Variovorax paradoxus: one gene and its partner. The protein of the gene in region 1 interacts with the protein of each later gene in a pairwise test. Links are inferred from orthologs where the notes say so. Each region holds a gene or a part of one and is shown on either strand. Other genes may lie near its edges.

Region 1 (8,285 bases):
CCGAGGGCCGCAACCGCGAAGTGCGGCGCCTGTTCGAATCGGTCGGGCACGCGGTCAGCCGCCTGATCCGTATCCGCTACGGTGCCATGGTGCTTCCACGCGGCCTGAAACGCGGCGCCTGGATGGAACTCGACGAGCGCGACATCAGCGCGTTGTTCCAGGCCTCCGGCGGCGGTGCGCCGCGTCCGCAGCAACAGCAGCGCGGACCGGGCGGGCAAGATGGCGCGGGTGGCGGCCGGAACGGACGCAACAAGAAGCGCCGCGGCAATCGCAACGCCGGTGGCGGCCAACCGCCGCGCGACATGCGCGAACCACGCGACGACGGCCGCGAGCCGCCCATTCCGAATCCGCTGGGCGACGGCCGTCCGCCGCGTGGCGATCGTGGAGGGCGCGGCAACCGGGGCGGCGGAGGCAATGCGGCCATGCCGCCGCAAGGGCGGCGTGGCAACAACAACAACCGTGGCAACCGCCAGGGCGAAGAGCGTCCGCCAAGCGGCGCGAACCAGCCCGATCCCATGAAGACCTCGCTGGGCTATATCGGCGCCGACAGCTTTTCGCGCCAGCGGAAAGAGCAGCGCCAAGGCCCGGGACGCCGCGGAGGGGGTGGTTCTGCAGGCGGCGGCTTCGGCGGGCAGGGCGGCCCGGGCGGAAACCGGCGTCGCGGGCGCTGAAAGCCTGCTGTCCAGCGCAGCCTTTCGCGGGGTTTTCACCAACCCCGGGGGCTGCGCCGGTTAAAATCAGAGGCTTTGTCGATGAACGACGCAACATATTCGTTGCAGTTGTGACAAAACACTTCAAAATCAAAGCTCAGGAAGCACTTCAATGGCTATCGAACGTACCCTCTCCATCATCAAGCCCGACGCCGTCGCAAAGAACGTCATCGGCAAGATCGTTTCCCGCTTCGAAGCTGCCGGCCTCAAGGTTGTCGCCGCCAAGCTGGTGCATCTCTCGCGCAACGAAGCCGAGCAGTTCTACTCGGTCCACAAAGAGCGTCCTTTCTTCAAGGATCTCGTCGAGTTCATGATCTCCGGCCCCGTGTTCGTGCAAGTGCTCGAAGGCGAGAACGCCATTGCCAAGAACCGCGACCTGATGGGCGCCACGGACCCGAAGAAGGCCGCCGCCGGCACCATCCGCGCCGACTTCGCCGACAGCATCGACGCCAACGCCGTGCACGGTTCGGACGCCCCCGAAACCGCAGCGAACGAAGTGGCATTCTTCTTCGCCGGCCTCAACGTCTACGCGCGCTGAAGCCGTATCCCGGCTGATTTCATGACCACGGCCAACTTGCTCGAATTCGATCTCGAGGGGCTGGCTGCGTTCTGCGAAAAGCTCGGCGAGAAGCGATTCCGCGCCACGCAGCTGTTCCGCTGGATCCACCAGCGTGGCGCCAGCGACTTCGCCCAAATGACCGATCTGGCCAAGTCGCTGCGCGAGAAGCTCGCCACCACCGCTCGCGTCGAGGCCCTTCCGGTTCTCACGCAGCACGAATCCAAGGACGGCACGATCAAGTGGCTGTTCGACGTCGGCGACGGCAATGCCGTCGAAGCCGTATTCATTCCCGAAGACGACCGCGGCACATTGTGCGTGTCGTCTCAAGCCGGCTGCGCGGTGGGTTGCCGCTTTTGCTCCACGGGGCACCAAGGCTTCAGCCGCAACCTGAGCACGGGCGAAATCGTCGCCCAGCTCTGGTTTGCCGAACACTTTCTGCGCAAGCACCTGAAGCGCGACGAGCGTGTCATTTCCAACGTGGTGATGATGGGCATGGGCGAGCCGCTGCAGAACTACTCGGCATTGGTCCCCGCGCTGCGCACCATGCTCGACGATAACGCCTACGGGCTGTCGCGCCGGCGCGTGACCGTATCGACCTCGGGCGTAGTGCCGATGATCGATCGCCTTGGCGCCGATTGTCCGGTGGCCATGGCCGTGTCGCTGCACGCGCCCAACGACGCGTTGCGCGACGACCTGGTGCCGCTCAATCGCAAGTACCCCATTGCCGAATTGCTCGAAGCCTGCAAGCGCTACCTTGTGCACGCGCCGCGCGACTTCATCACTTTCGAATACTGCATGCTCGATGGCGTGAACGACCAGCCCGAGCATGCACGGCAACTGGTGGAGCTTGTTCGCACCCACGGTGTCTCGTGCAAGTTCAACCTGATTCCGTTCAATCCGTTTCCGGCCTCGGGCCTCCTGCGCTCGCCGCAGCCGCGTGTGCTGGCATTTGCCAAGACGCTGAGCGAGGCCGGCCTCGTGACCACCGTGCGCAAGACGCGCGGCGACGACATCGACGCGGCGTGCGGACAGCTGGCCGGCGACGTCAAGGACCGCACCCGGGCGGCCGAGCGCATGGCTCAGCGCCGTGTGGTGTCGGAACGCCCCGTTGTTTTGCATCCGATTCGCAAGACCACCCCCCTGGAGCACTGATTCAATGAGCATGGCCTTTCCGATGACCACCGCGAGCGCGCAGCGGCTGCTGGCCGCAAGCTTTGCCGGTGTGGCCGTGGCGTTATTGCTCGGGGGCTGTGTCAACACGCGGACCACCACCACCAGCCTGGCCGACACGAGCTCCTCGGGCAAGGGCGCCGAGATCGTGACCGAGTCCGACGAAAGCAGCCGCCAGCGCCGCGCCCGTCTGCGCATGGAGCTTGCTGCAGGCTACTTCGAGCACGGCCAGAACACTGTGGCGCTGGACGAAATCAAGCAGGCACTTGTTGCCGATCCCAACTACGCGGATGCCTATAGCCTGCGAGGCCTTGTCTACATGCGTCTGGAAGATGCCGGCATGGCCGAAGACAGCTTCCGCCGCGCCATTGCCATCAACCCGCGCGACGCCAACGTGCGGCACAACTACGGCTGGCTGCTCTGCCAGCAGAACCGTTACGGCGATGCGGCCCAGCAGTTTGCCGCTGCGCTCGCGGTACCCAGCTACACCGACCGCTCCAAGACGCTCATGACGCAAGGCGTCTGCCAGCTCAAGGCCGGGCAGCGTCCGGAGGCGGAGCGCAGCCTCTTGCAGGCCTACGAAATCGATGCCGGCAACCCGGTGGTCGGCTTCAACCTGGCCTCGCTGCTGGCGCAGCGCGAAGAATGGTCGCGCGCGCAGTTCTACATTCGCCGCGTCAACAACAGCCCCTCGGCCAGTGCCGAGACGCTTTGGCTCGGCATCAAGATCGAACGACGGCTCAACAACCGCGAGGCAGTTGCGCAGTTGGGAGGGCAACTGCAACGGCGCTTTCCGCAGTCCCGGGAGGCAATAGCGTACGAGCGCGGGAATTTCAATGACTGAACGGGTTTCGGAGTTCGGCACTTCCGCGGCGCTGCCGCTCGAGGAAGGCGACATCACGCACAAGACGGCCGGCGACATGCTTCGCGAGGCGCGCGAGGCTCATGGCCTGCATATCGAAATGGTGGCCGCGGCCCTGAAGGTGCCGCCGCAGAAGCTCATGGCGCTCGAGGCGGACGATATCGATTCGCTGCCCGACCCGGTCTTTGCGCGCGCCTTGGCAAGCAGCGTCTGCCGCGCATTGCGGATCGATGCGGCCCCAGTGCTTGCAAAGCTGCCGGGTGCACAGCGCGCACCCCTGGCGGCGGCCGATCGCACGCTCAACAGCAACATCGTTTCCGGCACGCCGCGCTGGAACGGCAACCGCTCCAACGCGCTGCCGTCGCGCGCGCTGCTGATCGTCGTCGCGCTGCTGCTGGTCGGCGCAGGTGTGCTGTTCTGGCTACCGCAATCGGCCTTCGACCAGATCGGCTCTGCCGTGTCGCGATGGACCGCGCGAAGCGAGGCCGAGACAGGCTCTGCGGCCGAGGCGCCCTCGGCCGCATCGGCTCCGGGCGGGGCATCCGTCGTCGAGAACACACCGGTTTCGCCCGTGCCGCCTGCGGCGACGACTACGGCAACCGCAGCAACCGGAACGCCTGCCGCACCTGCGGCATCGGGCGCGCAGCCCGCTGCAGCCTTGCCTGCCACCAGCGCAGCGGCAACTGTTTCAGCGCCTGCCGCTGCGGGCGGCCAGCCGCTGGTCCTGGTCGCGCGCGAGGACTGCTGGGTCACGGTCACCGAAGCCGGCGGCAAGCAGTTGCTGCGCCGCATCGTGCAAGCAGGCGAAACTGTCGGGTTGTCCGGCGCGCTACCGCTGTCGGTGGTGGTTGGGCGCGCATCGGCGGTCGATGTGCAAGTGCGCGGAAAGCCCTACGATCTGAAGCCTGTCACGCGCGGTGGCGGCGTGGCGCGTTTTGAGGTGACATCTTGAACGACTGCACTCCTCAACCCATTGAATCGGCGGCGCCAAAGGCGCGCCGCTCGCGCCAGGCGCAAGTGGTCTGGGGCGCGCGCACCGTCACGGTGGGCGGCGACGCGCCCGTGCGGGTGCAGTCCATGACCAACACCGACACGGTCGACGCCATCGGCACGGCCATCCAGGTGAAGGAGCTCGCCACCGCGGGTTCGGAGATGGTGCGCATCACGGTCAACACGCCGGAGGCGGCGGCCCAGGTGCCCTACATCCGCGAGCAGCTCGACCGCATGGGCGTCGATGTGCCGCTGATCGGCGACTTTCATTACAACGGGCATCGCCTGTTGACCGACTATCCGGCGTGCGCCGAGGCGCTGAGCAAGTACCGCATCAATCCCGGCAACGTGGGCAAGGGCGACAAGCGCGACCGCCAGTTTGGCCAGATGATCGATGCGGCCATGCGGTGGAACAAGCCCGTGCGCATCGGCGTGAACTGGGGCAGCCTCGACCAGGAGTTGCTCGCCAGCCTCATGGACATCAACAGCCAGCGTGCCGACCCCTGGGACGCCAAGCAGGTGATGTACGAGGCGCTGATCACCTCGGCCATCGAATCCGCCAAGCTGGCCGAGTCGATGGGCATGGCCGGCAACCAGGTCATCCTTTCGTGCAAGGTGAGCGGCGTGCAAGACCTGATCTCGGTCTACCGCGAACTTGCCCGACGCTGCGAATACCCGCTGCACCTTGGCCTTACCGAAGCCGGCATGGGCACCAAGGGCACCGTGGCTTCGGCGACGGCGCTTTCGATCCTGTTGCAAGAGGGCATCGGCGACACGATTCGCGTGTCGCTCACGCCGCAGCCAGGCGAGTCGCGCACGCAAGAGGTGCTGATCGCCAACGAAATCCTGCAGGCGCTGGGATTGCGGGTGTTCGTGCCGAGCGTGACGGCCTGCCCGGGCTGCGGCCGCACCACGAGCACCACCTTCCAGGAACTCGCCAAGCAGATCGACGACTACCTGCGCATGCAGATGCCGGTGTGGCGCAAGAAATATCCAGGCGTCGAAACCATGAAGGTGGCCGTCATGGGCTGCATCGTCAACGGCCCCGGCGAAAGCAAGCATGCCGACATCGGCATCAGCCTGCCCGGCACCGGCGAAGCACCCGCCGCACCCGTCTTCATCGACGGCGAAAAGGCCCTGACGCTGCGCGGCGACAATATCGCCAACGAGTTCCATCAGCTCGTCGAAAACTACATCGAAAAGCGCTTTGGCGGCAAACACGCTGCCCTGGCCTGATACCTCCGCAGACTCATGGCTGAAAAACTGAATGCCGTCAAAGGCATGAACGACATATTGCCGCCCGAATCGGCGCGCTGGGAGTGGCTGGAGGCCACCGTGCGCGACCTGATGGGGCGCTTTGCATACCGCAACGTGCGCACTCCGATCCTGGAGCACACGGCGCTGTTCGTGCGCGGGATCGGAGAGGTCACCGACATTGTCGAAAAGGAGATGTACTCCTTCCAGGACCGCTCCGACAAGTACGGGGACAACGACCACCTGACATTGCGGCCCGAGAACACGGCCGGCCTGGTGCGCGCGGTCATCGAGCACAACATGCTGTACGACGGTGGCAAGCGTCTCTGGTACACGGGGCCGATGTTCCGGCGCGAGAAGCCGCAGCGCGGCCGCTTCCGCCAGTTTCACCAGATCGGTGCCGAGGCGCTCGGCTTTGCCGGTCCGGACGTCGATGCCGAATTGATCCTGCTGGCCAACGCGCTGTGGAAGGCCATCGGCCTGACCGACGTTCGCCTGGAGCTCAACAGCCTGGGCCAGCCCGCCGAGCGCGCGCTTCATCGGGCCGAGCTCATTGCCCATTTCGAGAAACATGCCGACAAGCTCGACGAGGACGGCAAGCGCCGCCTGCACAGCAATCCGCTTCGCATTCTTGACACCAAGAATCCGGCGATGAAGGAAGTGGTCGAATCGGCGCCGAAGCTGATCGACTTCCTGGGTGCTGAATCGCTAGCCCACTTCAACGGTCTCAAGGCCATCCTCGATGCGAATGGCGTGGCATACACGATCAATCCGCGGCTGGTGCGCGGCCTTGATTACTACAACCTGAGCGTGTTCGAGTTCGTGACCGATCGCCTCGGTTCGCAGGGCACGGTGTGCGCCGGTGGCCGCTATGACGACCTGATCGCGCAGATCGGCGGCAAACCGGCCCCGGCGGTGGGCTGGGCCATGGGCGTCGAGCGCGTGCTCGACCTGATGAAAGAGCAGGGCGCGGCCATTGAGGCGCCCGTGCCTGATGTCTATGCCGTGGTGCCTGATGCCGCGGCCATGCCGGTGGTGCTGCGCACGCTGCAGCAGTTGCGAGATGCCGGCGTGCGCGTGCAGATGCATGCGGCCACGGTCGACGGCATGGGAAGCTTCAAGTCTCAGTTCAAGAAAGCCGACGCCAGCGGCGCCACCTACGCGCTGATTTTCGGCGCCGATGAACTTGCGCGCGGCGAAGTGACTCTCAAGTCGTTGCGCGACGGAAGCGGTGCGCAGAGCGCCCGCAGTCTTGCCGAGGTGGCCACCTGGGCCGCCACCCTACAATCGCCGGCTCCCAACACCTGATACGCATGGCAACCCATCTCGATCTCGACGAACAGGAACAGCTCGACCAGCTCAAGCATTTCTGGAACACCTACGGCACCCTGATCACCTGGGTGGTATTGCTCGTGGCCGGGGCTTTCGTGGCCTGGAACGGCTGGCAGTATTTCCAGCGCAGCAAGGCGGCGCAAGCCGCCGCGCTCTACGACGAGGTCGAACGCAGTGCGCAGTCCGGCGACGTCGAACGCATCCAGCGCGTGCTGGGCGACATGAAAGAGCGTTTTGCCAAGACCGCCTACGCGCAGCAAGCCGGCCTTCTCGCGGCCAAGGCGCTGTACGAGAAGGGCAATGTGGATGGTTCGCGCGCGGCCCTCGGCTGGGTTGCCGAAAGTGCCGTCGATCCGGGCTACAAGGCGGTGGCCAAGCTCCGGCTGGCGGCCGAACTGCTCGACAGCAAGTCGTACGACGATGCGCTCAAGCAACTCTCGGGCGACGTGCCCAAGGAGTTCGAGCCGCTCGTAGCCGATCGCAAGGGCGACATCTACATGGCCCAAGGCAAGCGCAACGAGGCGCAGGCCGAATACCGCAAGGCCTGGACCGGTCTTGGCCCGACGTCCGACTACCGGCGCCTGGTCGAATTCAAGCTCAATGCCTCCGGCGTCGATCCGAAAAGCCTGGCACCTGTGATCACGGTCACGCCGGCAGCCCCCCAAAAATCCTGATCGCCATATGAATTCCAAGCGTTTCATGCCTGAGTCGTCTGTCCTGCGCGCGGGTTCGGCCATTGTCCTGGTCGCCATGCTGGCCGCCTGCTCTGGCACCAGCAAGCCCAAGCCGGCCGAACTGCCCGCCAACCCCGCCCTGTTCGGCGTGCGCCAAGCCTGGAGCGTGCGCATCCCGGCGGTGAGCTTTCCGCTCGCAGCCGATGTCAGCGGCGACATCGTGACCGTGGCGGGTGCCGACGGCACCGTGGTCGCCATCGATGCCCGTGCCGGCCGCGAGACCTGGCGCGGCAACGTGGGCGCCAAGCTGGCGGCCGGCGTCGGCAGCGACGGTTCGCTGGCTGCGGTTGTCACCGCCGACAACGAGCTGGTGGCCATCGAGGGCGGCAAGGTGCTCTGGAAGCAGCGCCTTTCCGCCCAGGCCTTTACCGCACCGCTGGTGGCCGGCCGGCGTGTTTTCGTGCAAACCGCCGACCGCAGCATCAGCGCCTGGGACGGCCAAAGCGGCCGTCGCCTTTGGCTGCAGCAGCGCACCGCCGAAAACCTCGTGCTGAGGAAGTCGGGCGTGCTGATTGCGGTGGGCGACACCCTGGTTTCTGGCATTGGCGGGCGCCTGGTCGGCATGAATCCCGGCAACGGCACCTCGCGCTGGGAGGCTCCAATTGCCGCACCGCGCGGCACCAACGACGTGGAGCGCCTGGTCGACCTGACTGGCAGCGTAAGCCGCGTCGGCG
Region 2 (4,424 bases), 1.3 Mb from region 1 along the record:
TGCACCACCGGAATCTCGAACTGGCTGATCTGGTAGCCCTTGGGCAGGTCGGGGTAGAAGTAGTTCTTGCGCGCAAACACGCTGCGCGGCGCAATGTGCGAGCCGAGCGCCAGGCCCAGCTTGATGGCGCGTTCGACGGCGCCCTTGTTCATCACGGGCAGCGTGCCGGGCAGCGCCAGGTCGACCGCGCAGGCCTGCGTGTTGGGCTCGGCGCCAAAGGCGGTGGAGGCGCGGCTGAAGATCTTGCTCGCGGTCGACAGCTGGGCATGCGTCTCGAAGCCGATGATGACTTCATAGCCGCGCACCAGCGGGCCGGTCGGGCGGCCTTGTTGTTGTGCTTCGAAGGTGTTCACGGTCTCGCTCATTTCAGAAGCCCTCCGGCGTGCGCATGTGCCAGTCGGTGGCTTGTTGGAAACGATGGGCTGCGCCGAGCAGCTTCGCTTCGCCGAAGTAGTTGCCGATCAGTTGCAGGCCCACGGGCATCGGCTTGCCGATGCCCTGCTTCGAGCCTTGCATGCCGCTGTCATCGAAGCCTGCGGGCACGCTCATGCCGGGCAGGCCGGCCAGCGAGGCGGGCAGCGTGAAGATGTCGGCCAGGTAGTCGGCCACCGGGTCGTCGCCGTGTTCGCCAATTTTCCAGGCGGTGGTCGGCGCGGCGGGGCCGGCAATCACGTCGCACTGCTTGAAGGCCTGCTGGAAGTCGTCGGCGATCATGCGGCGCACCTTTTGCGCCTGCAGGTAGTAGGCGTCGTAGTAGCCGTGCGAGAGCACGTAGGTGCCGATCATGATGCGGCGCTTGACCTCGTCGCCGAAGCCTTCGGCGCGCGTGCGCTCGTACATGTCGCCCAGGTCCTTGTACTGCTTGGCGCGGTGGCCGAACTTCACGCCGTCGAAGCGGCTCAGATTGCTCGACGCCTCGGCCGCGGCCAGGATGTAGTACACGGGAATCGACAGTTCGGTGCGCGGCAGGCTCACTTCGACGCGCTTGGCGCCGAGCTTTTCGTACTGCGCCAGCGCTGCATCGACGGCGGCGCGCACGCCCGGCGCCACGCCTTCGCCGAAGAACTCCTTCGGTATGCCGATGCGCAGACCCTCGAGCGAGTCGTTCAGCGAGCGGCTGAAGTCTTCGGCGGGCTTGTCGAGCGAGGTCGAGTCGCGGTCCAGGTCGGGGCCGCAGAAGGCCGACAGCAGCAGCGCGCAGTCTTCGGCCGAGCGGGCCATGGGGCCGGCCTGGTCGAGGCTCGATGCGAACGCCACCATGCCGTAGCGCGAGGCGCGGCCGTAGGTCGGCTTGATGCCGGTAATGCCGCAGAACGAGGCCGGCTGGCGGATCGAGCCGCCGGTGTCGGTGCCGGTGGCCGCGGGGGCCAGGCGGGCCGCCACGGCCGCCGCACTGGCGCCCGACGAGCCGCCCGGAATGCGCTCACGGTTCCAGGGGTTTTGCACCGGCACGGCCTTGTCGTGGCCCACGGCGGGCACGGCCACGTTCTCGTTGGCCGATCCCATCGCAAATTCGTCGCAGCTCAGCTTGCCGAGCGTGACCGCGCCGGCTTCGGCCAGGCGGCGAACCACGGTGGCATCGAAGGGCGAGCGGTAGCCGGCGAGCATCTTCGAGCCCGCGGTGGTGGCGAAATCGGTGGTAACGAAGATGTCCTTGTGCGCAATGGGCACGCCGGCCAGTGCCGGGGCATTGCCGGTGGCGAGCTGCGCGTCGGCCGCGCGGGCCTGGACCAGCGTGACCTCCTCGTTCACGTCCACGAAGGTGCCGAGCGATTCGTGGGTCTTCATGCGGCCCAGGAAAACCTGGGAGGCCTCGACCGCCGAAACCTTGCGGTCGGCCAGGGCCTTGGCCAGCTCGACCACGCCCATTTGATGCAATTCGCCGCTCATTCGATCACCTTGGGCACGAGGAAAAGGCCGGCTTCGACGGCCGGGGCGCTCTTCTGGTTGGCTTCGCGGTTGTCGGTTTCGCTCACCACGTCTTCGCGCAAGCGCAGCGTGATGTCCTCGATGGCTGCCACCGGGTGGGCCAGCGGCTCGACGCCTGCGGTGTCGACCGAACGCATACGTTCGACTAAATCAAAAAAGCCGTTAATCTGGCTGAGCATGCGCTCGCTTTCGTCGGAAGCAAGCTGCAGCCTCGCCAGCGAGGCGATGCGTGCAATATCTGAAGCGGAAAGTGACATGGGTCGAAATGGCTGGAAAACCGGAAGTATTCGCACGCCGGAGAGGGTGCTGACACGGGATTCAGAGGGGGATTCAGGTATTATCCCGCCTTTGCCGCAACCCCCGCGAACGCGCCGGCTTTTGCGCCAAAAACGATCAATTCACCCCGTCAAACGACCAAAAAACAGAGAGCGACGACTTGCCGACGCGCAGGCGTGCTCCAGAGGATTCCGCACATGTTTGGAGCTTTCCGTCGGTACTTTTCCACCGACCTCGCGATCGACCTCGGCACCGCCAACACCCTGATCTTTGCCCGCAACAAGGGCATCGTGCTGGACGAACCCTCGGTCGTCGCCATCCGCCATGAAGGCGGCCCCCACGGCAAGAAGGTGATCCAGGCCGTCGGCCGCGAAGCCAAGGCCATGCTGGGCAAGGTGCCCGGCAACATCGAGGCAATCCGCCCGATGAAGGACGGCGTGATTGCCGACTTCGTGATCACCGAGCAGATGATCAAGCAGTTCATCAAGATGGTGCACCCGCGCACGCTGCTCACGCCGAGCCCGCGCATCATCATCTGCGTGCCCTGCGGTTCCACCCAGGTCGAGCGCCGCGCCATCAAGGACGCGGCCGAAGCCGCCGGCGCCACGTCGGTGTACCTCATCGAAGAACCCATGGCCGCAGCCATCGGCGCGGGCCTGCCGGTCAGCGAGGCTTCGGGCTCCATGGTGGTGGACATCGGCGGCGGCACCACCGAAGTGGGCGTCATCAGCCTGGGCGGCATGGTCTACAAGGGCTCCGTGCGCGTGGGCGGCGACCGCTTCGACGAAGCCATCATCAACTACATCCGCCGCAACTACGGCATGCTGATCGGCGAGCCGACGGCCGAAGTCATCAAGAAGAACATCGGCTCGGCCTTCCCCGGCTCCGAAGTCAAGGAAATGGAAGTCAAGGGCCGCAACCTTTCCGAAGGCGTGCCGCGCAGCTTCACCATCAGCAGCAACGAAGTGCTGGAAGCCCTGACCGACCCCCTCAACAACATCGTCTCGGCCGTGAAGAACGCGCTGGAGCAAACGCCGCCCGAGCTGGGCGCCGACATTGCAGAGCGCGGCATGATGCTGACCGGCGGCGGCGCACTGCTGCGCGACCTCGACCGCCTGCTGGCCGAGGAAACCGGCCTGCCGGTGCTGGTGGCCGAAGACCCGCTGACCTGCGTGGTGCGCGGCTGCGGCATTGCCCTCGAGCGCATGGATCGCTTGGGAAGCATCTTCACGAGCGAGTGAATGCACCACTGCCATCATCGGCCGGCCCTGCTTGTGCAGGCCGGCCTTTTTGCCATCTGACGTTGCACAGCCAGGCCTGAACCATGCCCTTGGGCACGCTCGATCGCACAGCCCCGCCCCTGTTCAACCAGGGGCAGTCGGCCCTGAGCAAGTTGATTTTCTTCGGTGCGCTGGCGCTCTTCCTGATGGTGGCCGATGCGCGCTTTCACCTCGTGCAGCCCATACGCGCGGCGGTCGGCGCGGTTCTGTATCCGGTGCAATGGCTGGCGCTCAAGCCGGTGCAGTTGGTGATGGGCGGCAGCCGCTACTTCGAAGACCTGCAAAAGGCCCAGCGCAACGAAGAAGAAGCCCGCAAGGCCCTCATGCTGCAGGCCGAACGTGCAAGCCAGGCCGACACGCTCGCGCAGGACAACGCGCGCCTGCGCGCATTGCTCGAACTGCGGCAGACCACGCAAGCGCCTGGCCGCGCGGCCGAGGTGCTCTACGACGCCGCCGACCCGTACACGCGCAAGATCGTCATCGACCAGGGCCTCACGCATGGCGTGGCAGCCGGTTCGCCGGTGATCGATGCCAACGGGGTGCTCGGCCAGGTGACGCAGGTGCAGCCCTTCACGAGCGAGGTCACGCTGGTCATCGACCGCGATCTTTCCATTCCGGTGCAGAACACCCGCACCGGCGTGCGCAGCGTCGCCTTCGGCGATGCATCGGCGCACGGCTCCGGACTCGAGCTGCGCTTCATGGCCGCCAATGCCGACCTGCAAGAGGGCGACCTGCTTTCCACCAGCGGCGTCGACGGCGTCTATCCGCCGGGCCTGCCGGTTGCGAAGATCGAGCGCATCGAGCGCCGCGCCGATTCGGCCTTCGCGCGCATCTACTGCGTGCCGCTTGCCCGCGTGACTGCCGCGCGCTACGTGCTGGTGCTGTCGCCCACCGGAGCGCCCGCGGCACCGCCAGCGCCGGCCGCCCCTGCGCGCGGCA

The links. Proteins that work in one complex are often made in the same cells at the same time.
Region 2: the proteins of QHG62_RS08900 (region 1) and QHG62_RS02225 interact in binary tests that used the Escherichia coli proteins (3 or more experiments, as listed by UniProt). The link is inferred for Variovorax paradoxus from one-to-one orthologs.

The regions. Positions count from the first base shown.
Region 1 is NZ_CP123990.1:1,810,475-1,818,759, forward strand. What follows is about bases 2,268-5,264. They hold QHG62_RS08900 (helix-turn-helix domain-containing protein), read left to right. Parts: upstream 2,268-3,275; coding sequence 3,276-4,253; downstream 4,254-5,264. Other genes in these bases: rlmN (23S rRNA (adenine(2503)-C(2))-methyltransferase RlmN), read left to right, coding at 2,268-2,421; pilW (type IV pilus biogenesis/stability protein PilW), read left to right, coding at 2,426-3,283; ispG (flavodoxin-dependent (E)-4-hydroxy-3-methylbut-2-enyl-diphosphate synthase), read left to right, coding at 4,250-5,264. In the rest of the region: QHG62_RS08880 (pseudouridine synthase), read left to right, coding at 1-671; ndk (nucleoside-diphosphate kinase), read left to right, coding at 823-1,248; more of rlmN, read left to right, coding at 1,270-2,267; more of ispG, read left to right, coding at 5,265-5,527; hisS (histidine--tRNA ligase), read left to right, coding at 5,543-6,853; QHG62_RS08915 (YfgM family protein), read left to right, coding at 6,859-7,551; outer membrane protein assembly factor BamB, read left to right, coding at 7,559-8,285.
Region 2 is NZ_CP123990.1:474,251-478,674, forward strand. What follows is about bases 1,621-4,424. They hold QHG62_RS02225 (rod shape-determining protein), read left to right. Parts: upstream 1,621-2,402; coding sequence 2,403-3,446; downstream 3,447-4,424. Other genes in these bases: gatA (Asp-tRNA(Asn)/Glu-tRNA(Gln) amidotransferase subunit GatA), read right to left, coding at 1,621-1,890; gatC (Asp-tRNA(Asn)/Glu-tRNA(Gln) amidotransferase subunit GatC), read right to left, coding at 1,887-2,186; mreC (rod shape-determining protein MreC), read left to right, coding at 3,530-4,424. Also shown: Asp-tRNA(Asn)/Glu-tRNA(Gln) amidotransferase subunit GatB, read right to left, coding at 1-365; more of gatA, read right to left, coding at 367-1,620. UniProt on the Escherichia coli protein: Forms membrane-associated dynamic filaments that are essential for cell shape determination. Acts by regulating cell wall synthesis and cell elongation, and thus cell shape.